2 linked regions of the Hydrogenophaga sp. SL48 genome follow. The protein of the gene in region 1 interacts with the protein of each later gene in a pairwise test. Links are inferred from orthologs where the notes say so. Each region holds a gene or a part of one and is shown on either strand. Other genes may lie near its edges.

What was found.
Region 2: the proteins of hflK (region 1) and ftsH interact in binary tests that used the Escherichia coli proteins (3 or more experiments, as listed by UniProt). The link is inferred for Hydrogenophaga sp. SL48 from one-to-one orthologs.

Annotation. Positions count from the first base shown.
Region 1 is NZ_CP063400.1:1,969,128-1,977,615, reverse strand. What follows is about bases 4,366-7,232. They hold hflK (FtsH protease activity modulator HflK), read left to right. Parts: upstream 4,366-5,042; coding sequence 5,043-6,422; downstream 6,423-7,232. Other genes in these bases: hflC (protease modulator HflC), read left to right, coding at 6,449-7,232; hflX (GTPase HflX), read left to right, coding at 4,366-5,010. Also shown: hisS (histidine--tRNA ligase), read left to right, coding at 1-134; IM738_RS09410 (YfgM family protein), read left to right, coding at 189-863; outer membrane protein assembly factor BamB, read left to right, coding at 923-2,014; ribosome biogenesis GTPase Der, read left to right, coding at 2,067-3,407; RNA chaperone Hfq, read left to right, coding at 3,469-3,738; more of hflX, read left to right, coding at 3,847-4,365; more of hflC, read left to right, coding at 7,233-7,333; IM738_RS09375 (DUF2065 domain-containing protein), read left to right, coding at 7,334-7,528; IM738_RS09370 (ATP phosphoribosyltransferase regulatory subunit), read left to right, coding at 7,597-8,488.
Region 2 is NZ_CP063400.1:1,392,884-1,401,437, forward strand. Bases 4,360-7,292 are described here. They hold ftsH (ATP-dependent zinc metalloprotease FtsH), read left to right. Parts: upstream 4,360-4,834; coding sequence 4,835-6,751; downstream 6,752-7,292. Other genes in these bases: IM738_RS06695 (RlmE family RNA methyltransferase), read left to right, coding at 4,360-4,695; folP (dihydropteroate synthase), read left to right, coding at 6,818-7,292. Outside these bases: ribose-5-phosphate isomerase RpiA, read left to right, coding at 1-664; IM738_RS06680 (glutaredoxin family protein), read right to left, coding at 680-1,345; IM738_RS06685 (M3 family metallopeptidase), read right to left, coding at 1,378-3,447; IM738_RS06690 (YhbY family RNA-binding protein), read right to left, coding at 3,515-3,985; more of IM738_RS06695, read left to right, coding at 4,030-4,359; more of folP, read left to right, coding at 7,293-7,663; IM738_RS06710 (lytic transglycosylase domain-containing protein), read left to right, coding at 7,876-8,554. UniProt on the Escherichia coli protein: Acts as a processive, ATP-dependent zinc metallopeptidase for both cytoplasmic and membrane proteins. Plays a role in the quality control of integral membrane proteins.

The sequences.
Region 1 (8,488 bases):
TCGGCGCGCAGGAGCTTGAGCAAGGCATGGTGGCGGTCAAGCCGCTGCGCGGCACCCGCGACGGCGATGTGGGGCAGCAGCTCCAACCGCTGAACAATGCCTCCGCCTGGGGCGTCTCGCTGCGCGGCGACTGAGCCTCTCCGGACCCCACCACCTACAATCGGCCGAAGCAATCTCCCCGGACACCCATGGCGAAACATCTCGATCTCGAAGAGCAGGAACAACTTGACCAGCTCAAACACTTCTGGGCCCAGTACGGCAACCTCATCACCTGGTTGCTGATCGCGGTGCTCGGCGGATTCGCCGCCTGGAACGGATGGAACTACTGGCAGCGCACCCAGGCCACCAAGGCCGCTGCCCTGTTCGACGAAATCGAGCGGGCATCCGGTGCCAAGGATGCCGAAAAGATCGAGCGCGCGCTGGCGGACATGAAGGACCGCTTCGGAGGCACCAGCTATGCCGCTCAAGGCGCCTTGCTGGCGGCCAGGAGCCTGTTTGAGGCGGGCAAGCCCGATGGCGCCAAAGCGGCGTTGGCCTGGGTGGCAGAGAAGTCCAGCGATGAGTCCCTCCAAGCCGTGGCGCGTCTGCGACTTGCGGGTGTGCATCTGGAAGCCAAGGCATTTGACGAGGCGCTGAAGGTGCTGGAGGCCCCTATGCCGAAGGCTTACGAACCGCTGGCCGCCGATCGCCGTGGCGATGTGCTCATGGCTCAGGGCAAGGGCGACGATGCCAAGGCCCAGTACCAGAAGGCCTGGGACGGGCTGAGCAACCGCAATGAGTACCGGCAACTGGTGCAAGTGAAACTGGCGGCGCTGGGCGTGGACGTGTCCCCGGCGCCTGTCTCCACCGAGGCGGCGCGTTGAGCGCCATGAACAAAATGATCCAGTTTGGCCATGTGCGCGTGATGGGTGGTGTGGTGGCCATGGCGGCCGCGATGTTGCTGGCGGCGTGTTCGTCAGGTCCCGTCAAGATGAAGCCGGCCGAACTCGCCCCTGCGGCCAACCGCGCGAGCGCGCAACTGATCTGGTCAACCCAGATGGGCCCCTCGTCACCGTCGATGGCGCCGTTGGCGCACCAGGGGAGGGTGTACCTCACGGGTTCCAAGGGCACCGTCGCCGTGGTGGATGCAACGTCAGGGCGCGATGTCTGGCGCTTGAACCTGGGCACATCGCTGTCCACGGGCGCGGGATCTGATGGTCAGACGACGGCAGTGGTGACCCAGGGCAACCAGTTGATTGCCATGGCCGATGGCCGAGAAAGCTGGCGGGTGCAGCTTTCCGCCGCTTCGTTCACGGCGCCGCTCGTGGCGGGGCGCCGTGTGTTTGTGCTGGCGGCCGACCGCAGTGTCATGGCTTTTGACGCGCAGAATGGCGCGCGGTTGTGGACCCAGGCCCGTCCCGGGGAGCCGTTGGTGTTGCGTCAGTCGGGTGTGCTGTTGGCTGTGGGGGACACGCTGGTGGCGGGGTTGTCGGGTCGTCTCGTGGGGCTGAACCCCCTGAATGGCACGCTCCGCTGGGAAGTTCCGATCGCGAATTCGCGCGGCACCAATGAAGTGGAGCGCCTGGTGGATCTGGTGGGCTCCGTGAGCCGGGTCGGCAACACGGTGTGCGCCCGCTCTTTCAACTCGGCGGTGGGCTGTGTGGACACCGACACAGGCCGCTTGCTCTGGAGCAAGCCCGCACAAGGTGTGACGGGCGTGCATGGTGACGAGCAGTATGTTTTTGGCAGCGAAACCGACGGCCGCCTGATGGCCTGGCAACGTGTCAAAGGGGATCGTGGCTGGGAGGTTGATCGCCTGAAATTCCGCGAACTGACGGCCCCGCTGGCCTTGGGTCGCCTGCTGGTTGTGGGCGACGGCACCGGGCTGGTGCACCTCTTGTCGCGGGAAGACGGCAGTGAGTTGACCCGTCTCACCACCGATGGCTCGCCCATCTTGGCCTCACCTGTGCTGTCGGGCCCCGCGTTGGTGGTGCAGACGCTCAACGGCGGCGTCTTTGCGTGGCGCTCGCAGTGATATTTGCTGAAGAACACAGGCTTTCTGCGTTCCTGAACGAAAGTCTATTTCCGTGAAACCCGTTATCGCCCTGGTGGGGCGGCCCAATGTGGGCAAGTCCACCCTGTTCAATCGACTGACCAGCACCCGCGACGCGATCGTTGCGGATTTCGCAGGCCTCACCCGTGATCGCCACTACGGCAACGGGCATGTGGGCAAGCGCGAGTTCATTGTGATCGACACCGGTGGGTTCGAGCCCACCGCCGAGTCCGGCATCTACAAGGAAATGGCCAAGCAGACCCGTCAGGCTGTGGCCGAGTCGGACGTGGTGATCTTTGTGGTGGACGCCCGCGCTGGCATCAGTGCTCAAGACCACGACATCGCCAAATACCTGCGTCGGTTGGGCAAACCCACGGTGTTGGTGGCCAACAAGGCTGAGGGCATGACGCAAGGCCTGCAGCTGGTGGAGTTCTTTGAGCTCGGTCTGGGTGAGGTGTTGCCAGTGTCGAGTGCGCATGGACAGGGCGTGCGCTCCATGCTTGACGCAGCACTTGAAGCCATACCCGGCTTGGCCGATGAGGACGACGAAGCTGAAGAAGAGGACACCAGTGTCATCCGTCTGGCGGTGGCGGGGCGGCCCAATGCGGGCAAGTCCACCCTGATCAACGTGTGGCTGGGCGAGGAGCGGCTGGTGGCATTCGACATGCCAGGCACCACCCGCGATGCGATCTCGGTGCCGTTCGAAAAGGATGGCCAGAAGTTCGAGCTGATCGACACCGCCGGCTTGCGCCGCAAGGGCAAGGTGTTTGAGGCGATCGAGAAGTTCTCTGTGGTCAAGACGCTGCAGGCCATCGAGAGCGCTCACGTTGTCCTGCTGCTGCTGGATGCCACCCAGGGCGTGACGGATCAGGACGCACACATCGCGGGCTTCATTCTGGAGAGTGGGCGTGCCGTGGTGCTGGCGATCAACAAATGGGACGCTGTGGACGCCTACCAGCGCGAACAGATCGAACGCCAGATCGAAACCCGGCTGGCGTTCCTGAAGTTCGCCTCGCTGCACCTGATTTCGGCGAAGAAACGTCAGGGTCTGGGCCCGGTGTGGAAATCGATCATCCAGGCGAGAACGTCGGCCATGCGCAAGATGTCCACGCCGGTGCTGACGCGCCTGCTGATGGAGGCCGTGGCTTTCCAGGCGCCGACCCGGGGCGGCATGTTCCGTCCCAAGATGCGCTACGCTCATCAAGGAGGCATGAATCCACCTGTGATCGTGATTCACGGCAACTCGTTGCAGCACGTGCCTGATGCGTACAAGCGTTTCCTTGAAGGACGCTTCCGCAAAGCCTTTGATCTGGTGGGAACACCGCTGCGCATCGAGTTCAAAACCGCGGACAACCCCTTCAAGGATGCGGATTGAGCTTCGCCAATCCCTGCAGACTGGCAGGCGTGTGGTATGGTTCACGCCCTAACAACTTCTTTTGAACACGGAGCATATCGTGAGCAATAACAAAGGCCAGCTCTTGCAAGATCCTTTCCTGAACCAGCTTCGCCGGGAACATGTGCCCGTGTCGATCTACCTGGTCAACGGCATCAAATTGCAGGGTCAGATTGAATCGTTTGACCAGTATGTCGTGCTGCTGCGCAACACCGTCACGCAAATGGTTTACAAGCACGCCATCTCCACCATCGTGCCGGGCCGTCCGGTGCAGTTCACTGCCGTCGGTCCGGACGAAGCCGCAGCCTCTTGATCGGGGCGCCGCTCCTGATGGGCGGGTGCCGCATGGGCCATGCCCTTCATCCTATCGGGCGGATCTGAATTGAATCCCTCCGCATCCATTGCATCTTCCACCCCATCGGTGATCTTGGTGGGCGTGGATCTGGGTGGCCCACATTTCGACCGTGGTCTTGAAGAACTGGGTTTGCTTGCGCAAACGGCTGGTTTTAAAGTCGCCGATAGGGTGAGCTGCAAGCGCCGGGCGCCCGATCCAGCATTGTTTGTAGGTTCTGGAAAAGCGGAAGAAATCCGGATGCTGGCTCAGTCCACGGGCGCCAGCGAAGTTCTGTTCGATCAGGCGCTCAGTCCGGCCCAGCAGCGGAATCTTGAGCGGGAGCTTGGTTTGCCCGTCAACGACAGGACCTTGCTGATTCTTCAGATATTTGCCCAGCGTGCCCGCAGCCATGAAGGCAAATTGCAGGTGGAGCTGGCCCGGTTGCAGTATTTGTCGACCCGGCTCGTCCGCCGCTGGACCCACCTGGAGCGCCAGAGCGGCGGTATCGGCATGCGCGGCGGTCCGGGTGAGACGCAGATCGAGCTGGATCGACGCATGATCAATGACGCGGTCAAGCGAACCAAAGAGCGGCTGGAAAAGGTCAAGAAGCAGAGAGCCACCCAAAGGCGTCAGCGGGAGCGTCGTGAGGCGTTCACGATTTCGCTGGTGGGCTATACCAATGCCGGCAAGTCGTCGATATTCAATGCGTTGGTCAAAGCCCGTGCCTACGCGGCCGACCAGCTGTTTGCGACGCTGGACACCACGACACGCCAGTTGTACCTCGGTGAAGCGGGGCGTTCAGTTTCGTTGTCGGACACCGTGGGGTTCATTCGCGACCTGCCGCACGGACTGGTGGATGCTTTTGCGGCCACTCTGCAAGAAGCGGCGGACGCCGATCTGCTGCTGCATGTGGTGGATGCTTCCAACCCCGCCCATCTCGAGCAGATCGCGTCGGTGATGGGTGTCCTGAAGGACATTGGTGCCGACCAGGTTCCGCAGATCCTGGTGTTCAACAAGCTTGACGCCATGGATCCCGCCAGCCTGCCCTTGACGCTGAGCGACTCCATGGAACTCGGTGGGCAGAGCGTGCCTCGTATCTTCGTCAGCGCTTTGAACGGATCCGGTTTGCCGGACTTGCGATCGCTGTTGTCTTCGGTCGTTCTGGCTGAGAGGCCGGTCGATGCCCTTCCGGATGACGAGCGTGACTTGACCGGTGCGCAAGACATGCCCCCTGGAATGGGCACAATGTGATGGTTTTGATTCGAAAGAAGAGTTGGCAATCCATGGATGTGAATCTGGAATCCCCACCCGGTGGCGCGAGCAGCAACAAATCGTCAGGCTGGCTTCGGCGCCTGCTCGGCATGTTCAATCTGAATGATCCGCGTTGGGGCCGTGACGAGCCTGCGCGTGGTGAAAACGAGCCCAAGGCGGGTGCTGAACCCGGGCGTGACGATGAGCCCCGGCAACCAACGCGCGGCCAACGCCCGCCGCAAGGACCGAATCAAGGACCACCCGATCTGGACGAGCTCTGGCGCGACTTCAATCGCAAGCTCGGAGGTTTGCTGGGTGGCAAAGGCGGTGGATCGGGCCGGGGTGGCAATGGTGGCGGTACGCCCGGTTTCAACCCCAGCCCCAAGTCTGCGGGCATTGGAGCCGGATTGATTGCCGTTGTGGCATTGCTGATCTGGCTGGGCACCGGCTTTTTCATCGTGCAGGAAGGCCAGCAGGCCGTGATCACGCGATTCGGCAAGTTCAGCAGCACGGCAGGCGCCGGTTTTCGCTGGCGTTTGCCGTACCCGATCGAGCGCCACGAAACGATCTTCGTCACCCAGCTCCGCTCGGTCGATGTGGGGCGTGACGCCATCGTGCCCGCCACCGGCCTTCGCGAGTCGTCGATGCTGACGGCCGACGAGAACATCGTCGACATCAAGTTCGTGGTCCAGTTCCGCCTCAATGACGCGCGGGCCTACCTTTTCGAGAGCCGTGACCCGGATGCGGCCGTGCTCAAGGCCGCTGAGACCGCCGTTCGTGAAGTGGTCGGCAAGATGAAGATGGACGCTGCCCTGGTGGAAGAGCGTGATCAGATTGCGCCACGTGTGCGGGCACTGATGCAGACCATTCTGGACCGTTACAAGGTCGGGGTCGTCGTCGAAGGCATCAACCTGACCCATGTGAGGCCGCCCGAACAGGTGCAGGCCGCATTCGATGACGTGTTGAAGGCCAGCCAGGAGCGCGACCGGGCCAAGAACGAGGCTCAGGCCTACGCCAATGACGTGGTGCCGCGGGCTCGTGGTGCCGCATCGCGCCTGAGCGCAGAGGCCGAGGGCTACCGCGCCCGCATCGTCGGGCAGGCCGATGGCGATGCCCAACGTTTCCGTTCTGTGCTGGTTGAGTACCAGAAGGCGCCGCAGGTGACGCGGGATCGCATGTACACCGATTCGATGGCTCAGGTGTATTCGAACGTGACCAAGGTCATGGTCGATACCAAGGCCGGCTCCAACCTCCTGTATCTGCCTCTCGACAAGATCATGCAGATGACTGCACAAGGTGGCGCGGCCGCTGCGCCCGCAAGCTCCGCACCGACCAGCAGTGCGCCATCACCCGTGGCACCGACCACCAGCACGACCAACAACGCCCGCTCGCGCGAGCGTGAGAGCCGCTGAAGCGCGGCCCACGAAGAGACCCACACATGAACAAGCTTGGCTTCATTGCCACCTCCATCCTGGTGGCCCTGGCGTTTCTGAGCGCCACCTTTTTTGTCGTGGACCAACGCCAGTTCGGCGTGGTGTTCCAGCTCGGTGAAATCAAGAAGGTCGTGACCGAACCTGGTCTGGGCTGGAAGATTCCGCTGGTGCAAAACGTGTCGTACATCGACAAGCGCCTGCTCACGCTGGAAAGCAGTGACACCGAACCCACCTTGACGGCTGAGAAGCAGCGCGTCGTGATCGACTGGTATGTGCGCTGGCGCATCAGTGAGCCGCAGCAGTACATCCGCAACGTGGGTTTGAATGAGAGCGCTGGAGCGCTGCAGCTCAACCGCGTGGTTCGCAACTCCTTTCAGCAGGAGGTGAACAAGCGCACGCTCAATGAGTTGCTGTCCACCCGCCGCGAGCAGCTGATGGAAGATGTGAAGCGCGAGGTGTTGTTGGCTGTCAAGGGCGCTGAACAGCCCTGGGGCATGGACGTGGTCGATGTGCGCATCACGCGCGTGGACTACGCCGAGAGCATCACCGCGTCGGTTTACCAGCGCATGGAAACCGAGCGCAAGCGCGTGGCGAACGAGCTGCGATCCACGGGTTTCGCCGAGGGTGAAAAGATCCGTGCCGATGCCGATCGCCAGCGTGAAGTGATTCTGGCCGAGGCCTACAAACAGGCGCAGACCATCAAGGGCGAGGCCGATGCCAAGGCAGCTGGTCTCTATGGCGAGGCTTTTGGGCGTGACCCAGCGTTTGCGCAGTTCTACCGCAGCCTGGAGGCCTACAAGGCCAGCTTTGCGGGCAAGTCCGACGTGATGGTCATCGACCCGTCGTCTGATTTCTTCAAGGCCATGCGCAGCAGCAACGTTGCTCGCTGAGTGGACACGTCGCTTGCCGATGTGTTCTGGCCAGCGCTCGCGCTGGTCCTGGTGTTTGAAGGCTTGATGCCTTTCCTCGCGCCTGGCGCCTGGCGCCGCATGTTCAGCGAGATGCTGAAGCTGAACGATGGCCAGGTTCGTTTCTTCGGACTCGTCTGCCTGCTCGCCGGCGCGCTGCTCTGGTGGGTGGCCTGAGTGCTGTCCGCCGGGGCGGTCCTGCCGTCCCGGTAAAATCACGTTTTTAACAGCCCCCCACAATGCCCATGTCTGCCTGGGTCCTCCCGGATCACATTGCCGATGTCTTGCCTTCCGAGGCCCGCCACATCGAAGAACTTCGCCGGGGCTTGCTGGACACAGCCCGAGGCTACGGCTACGAGCTGGTCATGCCGCCGCTGGTCGAACACCTGGAATCGCTCCTCACCGGCACCGGCGAAGCGCTGGATCTCATGACCTTCAAGCTGGTGGATCAGCTCTCGGGTCGCACGCTGGGCCTGCGCGCCGACAGCACGCCACAAGTCGCTCGTATCGATGCCCATCTGCTCAACCGCCAGGGTGTGGCCCGTCTGAGCTACTGCGGCCCGGTGGTGCACACACGCATCGACCGCCCGCTCGCCAGCCGAGAACCACTGCAGTTCGGCGCCGAGATCTATGGTCATGCCGGACTGGAGGCCGACCTGGAGGTGGTGGAGCTGGCGCGAGCCTGCTTGCGCCACGCCGGGGTGCACACCCTCTTGCTGGACCTGGCCGATGTGCGCGTGATTGACGCCGTGCTGGCCTCCGTGCAACTGGATGCAGAGCACACACGCCAGATCCATGCGGCGCTGGCGGGCAAGGACGCGGCTGCGTTGCAGGGCTTGTCTCAGCATTTGCCCGAGCGCGTGCGCAGCGATCTGTGTGCGTTGCCCGGGCTGTTTGGTGGAATCGAGGTGCTGGCGGAGGCCCGCACCCGGCTGGCCCCCTCGGTGGCCCTGCACACTGCGCTGGACGATCTGGTCTGGCTGGCCAGCCAGGCGCAAGGGCAGGGCATGAACGTGTCGATTGACTTGGCGGACCTGCGGGGATATGCCTATTACACCGGCATGCGTTTCGCGGTGTTTGCCCAAGACACGCAAGGTGCGGCAACCGAATTGGCCCGTGGTGGGCGCTACGACGAAG
Region 2 (8,554 bases), 570 kb from region 1 along the record:
AGACGAACTCAAAGCCCTGGTCGGGCAGGCCGCCCTCCAGTACGTGATCCCCGGCGAGGTGGTGGGGGTGGGCACTGGCTCCACCGTCAACAAGTTCATCGACGCGCTGGCGTCGCTGAAAGACCAGATTCCGGGTGCCGTGTCCAGCTCAGAGGCCTCAACAGCCCGCATGCGCGCCCTGGGCATCCCGGTACTGAACGCCAGCGAGGTCACGGAGCTTTCGGTGTACATCGATGGCGCCGACGAGATCGACGCGCGGGGCTTCATGGTCAAGGGCGGTGGTGCGGCACTGACCCGTGAAAAGATCGTCGCAGCCATGTCCAGGCGCTTCGTCTGCATTGCCGACGAGTCCAAGATGGTGCCGGTGCTGGGTGCCTTTCCGCTGCCGGTGGAGGTGATTCCGATGGCCGCGGCCCGTCTGATGCGGCAATTTCAGCAAATGGGCGGCAAGGCGCACGTGCGGTTGAAAGACGGCCAACCGCTGGTGACCGACAACGGCCAGCACATCCTGGATGTCACGGGCCTGCAGATCACCGACCCGCTGGGGTTTGAAAGCCAGGTCAACCAGTGGCCCGGCGTGGTCACGGTGGGCGTGTTTGCCCACCAGAAGGCCGATGTCTGTCTGCTCGGCACGCCCGGTGGCGTCAAGACCCTGAGCTTCTGACACCTGCCCCAGGGTTCAGAAGCGGATGCCGCCCGAGCCTTCCACGGTAGGCGCTGCGGGCGTGTCCGCCGGTGGTGCCGCCGAGCGCCTTCTCTCTGCCGCCGTCTCGCTGGGTGCTGCTGCAGGCAGGGGCTTGGCCTCCACCAGGGCCGTGGCCGCGGGGCGCCGGTAGCTGGCGGGCAGCACCGACTGCTTGGGATACCCGGCCGCGTCCAGGTACTGGTTCCACTCCGATTCGGAATAGCCCTTGATCTGTTGACTGCCGATCGTGAGCAGGGGCAGGCTGTTGGTGTTGCTCAATCGCTTGAATGCAGCGCCGTCGTCCGCGGAGTTCACAGTTTTTTCCGTGTAGGGGATGCCGCGCGCGTTCAGCATGTTCCGACCGTTGTTGCAGGGGGTGCAGTCGCTGCCGGTGTACAGGGTGACCGGGTACCGGCCGGCCGCCTGGCGCAGTTCTGGCGGCAGGGGAGCGCTCCCGCTGGCGCCAGCCGACACGCCAGCCACCGGCCTGGCGTTGGCGCTGGGCGGTGGGGGCTGGTCGGAGTAGCTCACCCGACCGTCGGGTCCGACGATGCGGTAGACACCCTGGGCCATGGCCCAGGGTGCGGCCAGTGTTCCCAGTAACAAGGCCGCTGCCACGATGCCAGCGGGTTTTGGGGCCCGAATCGCGATGTGCTTCATGTCATCTCCTGTCAACCATTTCAAAGGGCGCTTCATGCCATGCCCTGGTGACGCAACAAGGCGTCGATGCCCGGCTCACGGCCGCGAAAAGCCTTGAACGACTCCATGGCGGGACGGCTGCCGCCCGCTTCCAGAATGGCCTCACGGTACCGGCGACCGGTGGCGACGTCCAGCGTGCTGTGACCGCCGGCTTTCGCGGCTTCCTCGAAGGCCGCGTAAGCGTCTGCCGACAGCACCTCGGCCCACTTGTAGCTGTAATAACCGGCGGAGTAGCCGCCCGCAAAGATGTGGCTGAAAGTGTGGGGCGTGCGGCTGTAGGCCGGTGGCTGCAGCACCGCGACTTCGTCGCGCACCTGCTGCTGCAGCGCGAGGATGGCCTCGCCGCTGTCGGCGGGCGGGGTCTGGCTGTGCAGCAGCATGTCGAACAAAGAGAACTCCACCTGGCGAAGCGTCTGCAGGCCGCTCTGGTAGTTCTTGGCGGCGAGCATCTTGTCGAACAGCACACGGGGCAGCGGCTCGCCGGTGTCCACATGGGCGGTCATGTGCTTGAGCACGTCCCATTCCCAGCAGAAGTTTTCCATGAACTGGCTGGGCAGTTCGACAGCGTCCCATTCCACACCACTGATGCCCGATACGTCACGCTCGTTCACCTGCGTCAGCAGGTGGTGCAGGCCGTGACCAAATTCGTGGAAGAGGGTGATCACGTCGTCGTGCGTGAGCAGCGGTGGCTTGCCGTTCACGCCTTCGGCGAAGTTGCAGACCAGGTGCGCCACCGGGGTTTGCAGTGCGCCGGTGTCCGGTCGCAGCCAGCGGGCGCGCACGTCGTCCATCCAGGCGCCGCCGCGCTTTCCGGTGCGCGCGGCCGGATCCAGGTAGAACTGGCCCACCAACTGCGTTCCCGCGGAGGTGTTGCGCTCGATGCGGTAGAACTCGACGCCAGGGTTCCACACCGGCGCCGTGTCGCGGCGGATCGCCACCTCGAACAGGGTTTCAACGATCTGGAACAGGCCAGCCAGCACCTTGGGCGCGGTGAAGTAGGGTTTGACTTCCTGCTCGCTGAAGGCGTAACGCGCTTCCTTGAGCTTTTCGCCGATGTAGGGCCAGTCCCAGGCTTGTGGATCGTTCAGCCCCAATTCGGTGCTGGCGAAAACGCGCAGATCGGCCAGGTCTTGCTCGGCGTAGGGGCGGGCTTTGTGGCCCAGATCGCGGAGGAAGCTGACCACCTGTTCGGGCGATTGGGCCATCTTGGGCACCAGCGACACATCCGCATAGTGACGATGGCCCAGGAGCAGAGCCTCTTCGTGACGCAGCGCCAACAGCTCGGCCATGATGGCCGCGTTGTCGAAGCGCTGGGCATCGTCGGGCGCCTGGTCGCTGGCGCGTGTGACATACGCCCGGTAGAGTTTTTCACGCAATCCGCTGCTGTGGGCAAACTGCATCACCGGCAGATAGCAGGGCATTTTGAGGGTCAGCTTGTGACCCGCCTGACCATCGGCCAGCGCCGCGGCCGAGGTGGCCTGCAGCACATCGGGAGGAACACCCGCCATCTCTTCGGCGGGGACCACGAGGCTGAAGGCATCGGTGGCGTCCAGCGCGTTTTCACTGAACTTCTGCCCCAGTTCGGCCTGGCGCTCCTGCAGCCAGGCAAAGCGCTCCCGGGCCTCGCCCTGGAGCTCAGCGCCACCGAGCACGAAGCTGCGCATGGCGTTGCGGTGGGCCTGGGCCTGCTCGGCGTTCAGGCGGGTCAGGTCCATCGACCGGTATTTGTTGAACAGCCGCTCGTCCGAGCCCAGGCGGGTCCAGAACTCCGTGACACGCGGCAGCGCCTCGTTGTAGGCCGCACGCAACGCGGGCGTGTCGGCCACGCTGTTGAGGTGCCCGACCGATCCCCAGGCCCGCGAGAGTCGTTCCGTTGCAACGTCCAACACCCGAGAGATCGCCGTCCAGTCGCTGGGGAAGTCGTCGGCCGTGACGGTTTCAAGCGCGGCGTTGGCTTCCTTCAGCAGTGCATCGACCGCGGGTGCCACGTGATCGGGCGCAATGGCATCAAAAAGCGGCAGACCCGAGAAGTCCAGCAAAGGGTTGTCAACGGAAATGTTCATGCGGTCTCAGTAGGGGCTCAGGGGAACAACTTCAAGACTCGACGGCGGGGCTTTCACCCATGTCGCGTCAGCGAGCGCTTTTCTTGATGCTCTTTTTCAGAACCTTGGCGCGCTTGACCTGTCCGCCGGGGGTCAGGCGCTGGTTGCCCAGCACTCGCACCACCTTCACTTCAGGGCGCTGGCCGCCACGGCTGCTGAACTTCAGCACCTTCACGTCGCGCGGGCCGGGCATGCGGTCTTCGTCCACCGCTTTCTCCTTCTCGGGCACCGGGCGCCAGAGCACCAGCAGCTTGCCAATGTGCTGGATGGGCGCGGCGTCGAGTTCGTCGGCGAGTGTTTGCAGCATGGCCTCGCGAGCAGCGCGGTCGTCGCTGAAGACGCGGACCTTGATCAGGCCGTGGGCCTTGAGTGCACCGTCGATTTCCTTCTTGACCGAGGGGCTCAAGCCATCGCCGCCAACGAGGACGACGGGATCAAGGTGGTGGGCATCGGCGCGGTGGACTTTGCGCTGGGCGGGAGTGAGTGTGATCTGGGGCATGGGACAATTATCGTTTACACAGAAGCCGGGCGTCCCTCATGGGCATGAAAGTCAAAACGAAGAGCAAGAAGGTCAACAAGGCGTGGTTGAACGACCACGTCAACGACCCTTACGTCAAGCTCGCCAGTCGCGAGGGCTACCGCGCACGAGCCGCCTACAAGCTCAAGGAGATCGACGAAACCCTGGGTTTGATCCGTCCCGGTGATTGTGTGGTCGACCTGGGCTCGACGCCAGGCGCCTGGAGCCAGTACACCCGCCGCAGGCTGAGCCCGCAGGGCGCAGCGGTCGGAGCGCTGCACGGGCACATCCTGGCGCTGGACCTGCTCCCAATGGAGCCGGTGGAGGGTGTGCACTTCATCCAGGGCGACTTTCGCGAGCCGGCTGTGCTGGCCGAGCTGGAGCAGGCCCTGATCGACCGTGGCATCCAGGCGGTGGACGTCGTGGTGTCCGACATGGCCCCCAATCTGTCCGGCATCGGATCCGCCGACGCGGCCCGCATCATCGACTTGGTGGAGCTGGCGGTCGATTTTTCGGTCAAACACCTCAAGCCGAGCGGTTCGCTGGTGGTCAAGCTGTTCCATGGGGGGGCTTACGACCCGATGGTGGCGCTGTTTCGCCAGACCTTCAAGGTGGTCAAACCGTTCAAGCCCAAGGCTTCGCGCGACAAGTCTTCTGAAACCTTTCTGGTGGGCATGGGTCTTAAAAATTGAGGTCGCTCAACGATTGCCGGGGAAACACCGACCATTTCATTGACATTGCCACGTCAAAGATCAATTCAAGGTCATCTTGAAAGACCTAAAATGGTCTCAACATGCCTTATTCCGACAATGTTCTAGCCAGGAGCCGCACTTGAACAACCAGTGGTTCTCGAAAATCGCCGTGTGGATGGTCATCGCCATGGTGCTTTTCACTGTTTTCAAGCAGTTTGATGGTCGCACCTCTGCGGGTGCCGGCACTGTGGGGTATTCCGAATTCCTCGACTTGGTCAAATCTGGCGGGCTCAAATCCGCCACCATCCAAGAAGGGCAAGGCGGTACCGAAATCGTGGCCGTCACCCAAGACGACCGCCGGGTGCGCACCACCGCCACCTACCTCGACCGCGGGTTGGTGGGTGACTTGATCAACAACAACGTGAAGTTCGATGTGCGCCCCCGTGAAGAGGGCTCGCTGCTGATGACTCTGCTCGTGAGTTGGGGCCCGATGCTGCTGTTGATCGGGGTGTGGATCTATTTCATGCGCCAGATGCAGGGCGGCGGCAAGGGCGGGGCGTTCAGCTTCGGCAAGAGCAAGGCCCGCATGCTCGACGAAAACAACAACACCGTGACTTTCGCCGACGTGGCCGGTTGCGACGAGGCCAAGGAAGAAGTGAAGGAGGTCGTGGACTTCCTGAAAGATCCAGCCAAGTTCCAGAAGCTGGGCGGGCGGATTCCGCGCGGCCTGCTGCTGGTTGGCCCTCCCGGCACAGGCAAGACCTTGCTGGCCAAGGGCATCGCGGGCGAAGCCAAGGTGCCGTTTTTCAGCATTTCGGGCTCTGACTTCGTGGAAATGTTCGTGGGTGTGGGTGCGGCCCGTGTGCGCGACATGTTCGAGAACGCCAAGAAGAACGCTCCCTGCATCATCTTCATTGATGAAATTGATGCGGTTGGTCGCCAGCGCGGTGCTGGCCTGGGCGGCGGCAACGACGAGCGCGAACAGACATTGAACCAGATGCTGGTCGAGATGGACGGTTTCGAGACCAACCTGGGGGTGATCGTGGTGGCCGCCACCAACCGCCCGGACATCCTGGACGCCGCCTTGCTGCGCCCGGGCCGTTTCGACCGCCAAGTCTATGTGACGCTGCCCGACATCCGCGGCCGCGAGCAGATCTTGAACGTGCACATGCGCAAGGTGCCCCTGGGCACCGACGTGAACCCGAGCGTGATCGCGCGGGGCACGCCCGGCATGAGTGGTGCCGATCTGGCCAACCTTTGCAATGAAGCAGCCTTGATGGCCGCGCGCCGCAACGCACGCGTGGTCGAAATGCAGGACTTCGAGAAGGCCAAGGACAAGATCTTCATGGGCCCCGAACGCAAGAGCATGGTGATGCCCGAGGAAGAGCGAAAGAACACCGCTTACCACGAAGCTGGTCATGCGCTCATTGGCAAACTGATGCCCAAATGCGATCCCGTGCACAAGGTCACCATCATCCCGCGCGGTCGCGCGCTGGGTGTGACCATGAGCCTGCCCGCTCAGGATCGCTACAGCTACGACAAAGACTACATGCTGAACCAGATCAGCATGCTCTTTGGTGGCCGTATTGCCGAAGAAGTGTTCATGAACCAGATGACCACCGGCGCTTCGAACGATTTCGAGCGCGCCACCTCCATCGCCCGTGACATGGTGATGCGCTACGGCATGACCGATGCGCTGGGCCCGATGGTGTACGCCGAGAATGAGGGTGAGGTGTTTCTGGGTCGTTCGGTGACCAAGACCACCAACATGAGCGAGCAGACCATGCAGAAGGTGGACGCCGAGGTACGGCGCATCATCGATCAGCAATACAAGCTGGCACGTGATCTGATCGAAGAGCACAGTGACAAGATGCACGCCATGGCCAAGGCCCTGCTTGAATGGGAGACCATCGACGCTGAGCAGATCGACGACATCATGGCCGGCAAGCCCCCGCGTCCGCCGAAGGACTGGACGCCACGCAATCCGTCTGTGGGGGGAGGAGGCAGTGGCGGTACACCAGCCGTGACGCCTGATCCAGCGCCGAACGCGGCCTGATTCAGGTCTTATTCACAGTATTCACGGGGCCTCACGGCCCCGTTTTCGTTGGAGCCTTGGACACCCATGCGCTGGATCACGACTCGTTTCGACATCGACTTGAATTCGCCCAAGGTTATGGGCATTGTCAACGTCACGCCTGACTCATTTTCTGATGGCGGACAACATGCTGTTGCCTCAGCCGCTTTGCTTCATTGTGAGCAGCTGATCAACGAGGGCGCACACATTTTGGACATCGGCGGCGAGTCGACCCGCCCCGGCAGCCCTGCCTTGTCGCTGGATGAGGAGCTGACCAGGGTGCTGCCAGTGGTGCGCGAAGCGGTCAAGCTGGGTGTGCCCGTGTCGGTCGATACCTACAAGCCGGAGGTGATGCGCGCCGTTCTGGACCTGGGCGTTGACATCGTCAACGACATCTGGGCTTTGAGGCAGGGTGACGCATTGGGCGTCGTGGCTTCTCACCCACGCTGCGGTGTGTGTCTCATGCACATGCATCGAGATCCTCAGACCATGCAGGTGGCGCCGATGGAAGGCGATGTGCTGTCACAGGTCGCCGAGTTTTTGATGGGATGTGCCCAGGCATTGGGCAATATTGGCGTTGCGCGCGACCGGATCGCCCTGGACCCGGGCATTGGCTTTGGCAAGACGGTGGAGCAGAACTTCTCGCTGCTCGGACGCCAGAACGAGTTGCTTGCGCTGGGGTATCCGATACTGGCGGGCTGGTCGCGTAAGTCTTCGCTCGGCGCCGTCACTGGGAGACCGGTTCCGGCCGAGCGCGTGTCGGCCAGCATCGCCGCAGCCCTGCTGGCCGTGGAGCGGGGTGCCAGCGTTGTTCGGGTGCACGACGTGCATCAGACGGTGGATGCATTGAAGGTGTGGTTAGCTATGCAAGCCTCAGAGAAACACGCAGCCTGAGAAACGTTTTAACGCGCAAAGTTACATGTTGTGTCAACTAAGGTGTTCAGTGAATATTCACGTAGCTGTTTCCACTAGTACACAAGTTACAATGCGCCGCAATAAAACAGATTTTCAGGAGGAAGCGGCCGCATCTCAGCGATCGCTCTGGTCGTCATTGCCGACACCCGTTCGGCATGCATTGAACCAGGGCTTTGTGCGTTCGCCGCGTCATGGTTCTCATGCTGGAATGCCCCGATCTTTCGGTTCCCAAAGAAGTGATGCAGCACGTGGTTCACGTCGAGTCATCACGGAATCCCTTCGCTATTGGCGTTGTGGGCGGGTATCTTGCGCGCCAGCCCAAAAGCCTTGACGAAGCGCTGGCTGCGGTTCGCCAGCTGAAGGAAGAGGGCTACAACTTCTCGGTCGGCATCGCTCAGGTCAATCGCTATAACCTGGCGAAATACGGCTTGAATACCTACGCCGATGCATTCGACGTCTGCTCCAACCTCAGAGCGGGCTCCAGAATTCTTCGCGAGTGTTACGACCGAGCCCAAGATTGGGGCAAAGCCTTCAGCTGCTACTACTCCGGAAACTTTGCCACCGGGTTTGAGCATGGCTACGTTCAAAAAATCTTTGCGTCCATGCGCAAGGTTCAGTACGGCCTTGTGTCCCAAGGGGAGCCGGTCAGGATCATTCCCTACAACAACAGTCCGCGAAAACTGGCTCGTGAAGACAACGTGCCCCTGAGCGGTGTTGGGACTGCCTCCGGTGCATCAATTGCGCGAGTTGCTGCAACCACGGGGCAGACCACCACCTACCCTGAGCCGCATGCGATCCGCAAATACCAGCCCTCGACGCCGCTGTCCATGACCGCCGCCGCGCTGGCCAACGCTCAGGTGCCTTCAGGGC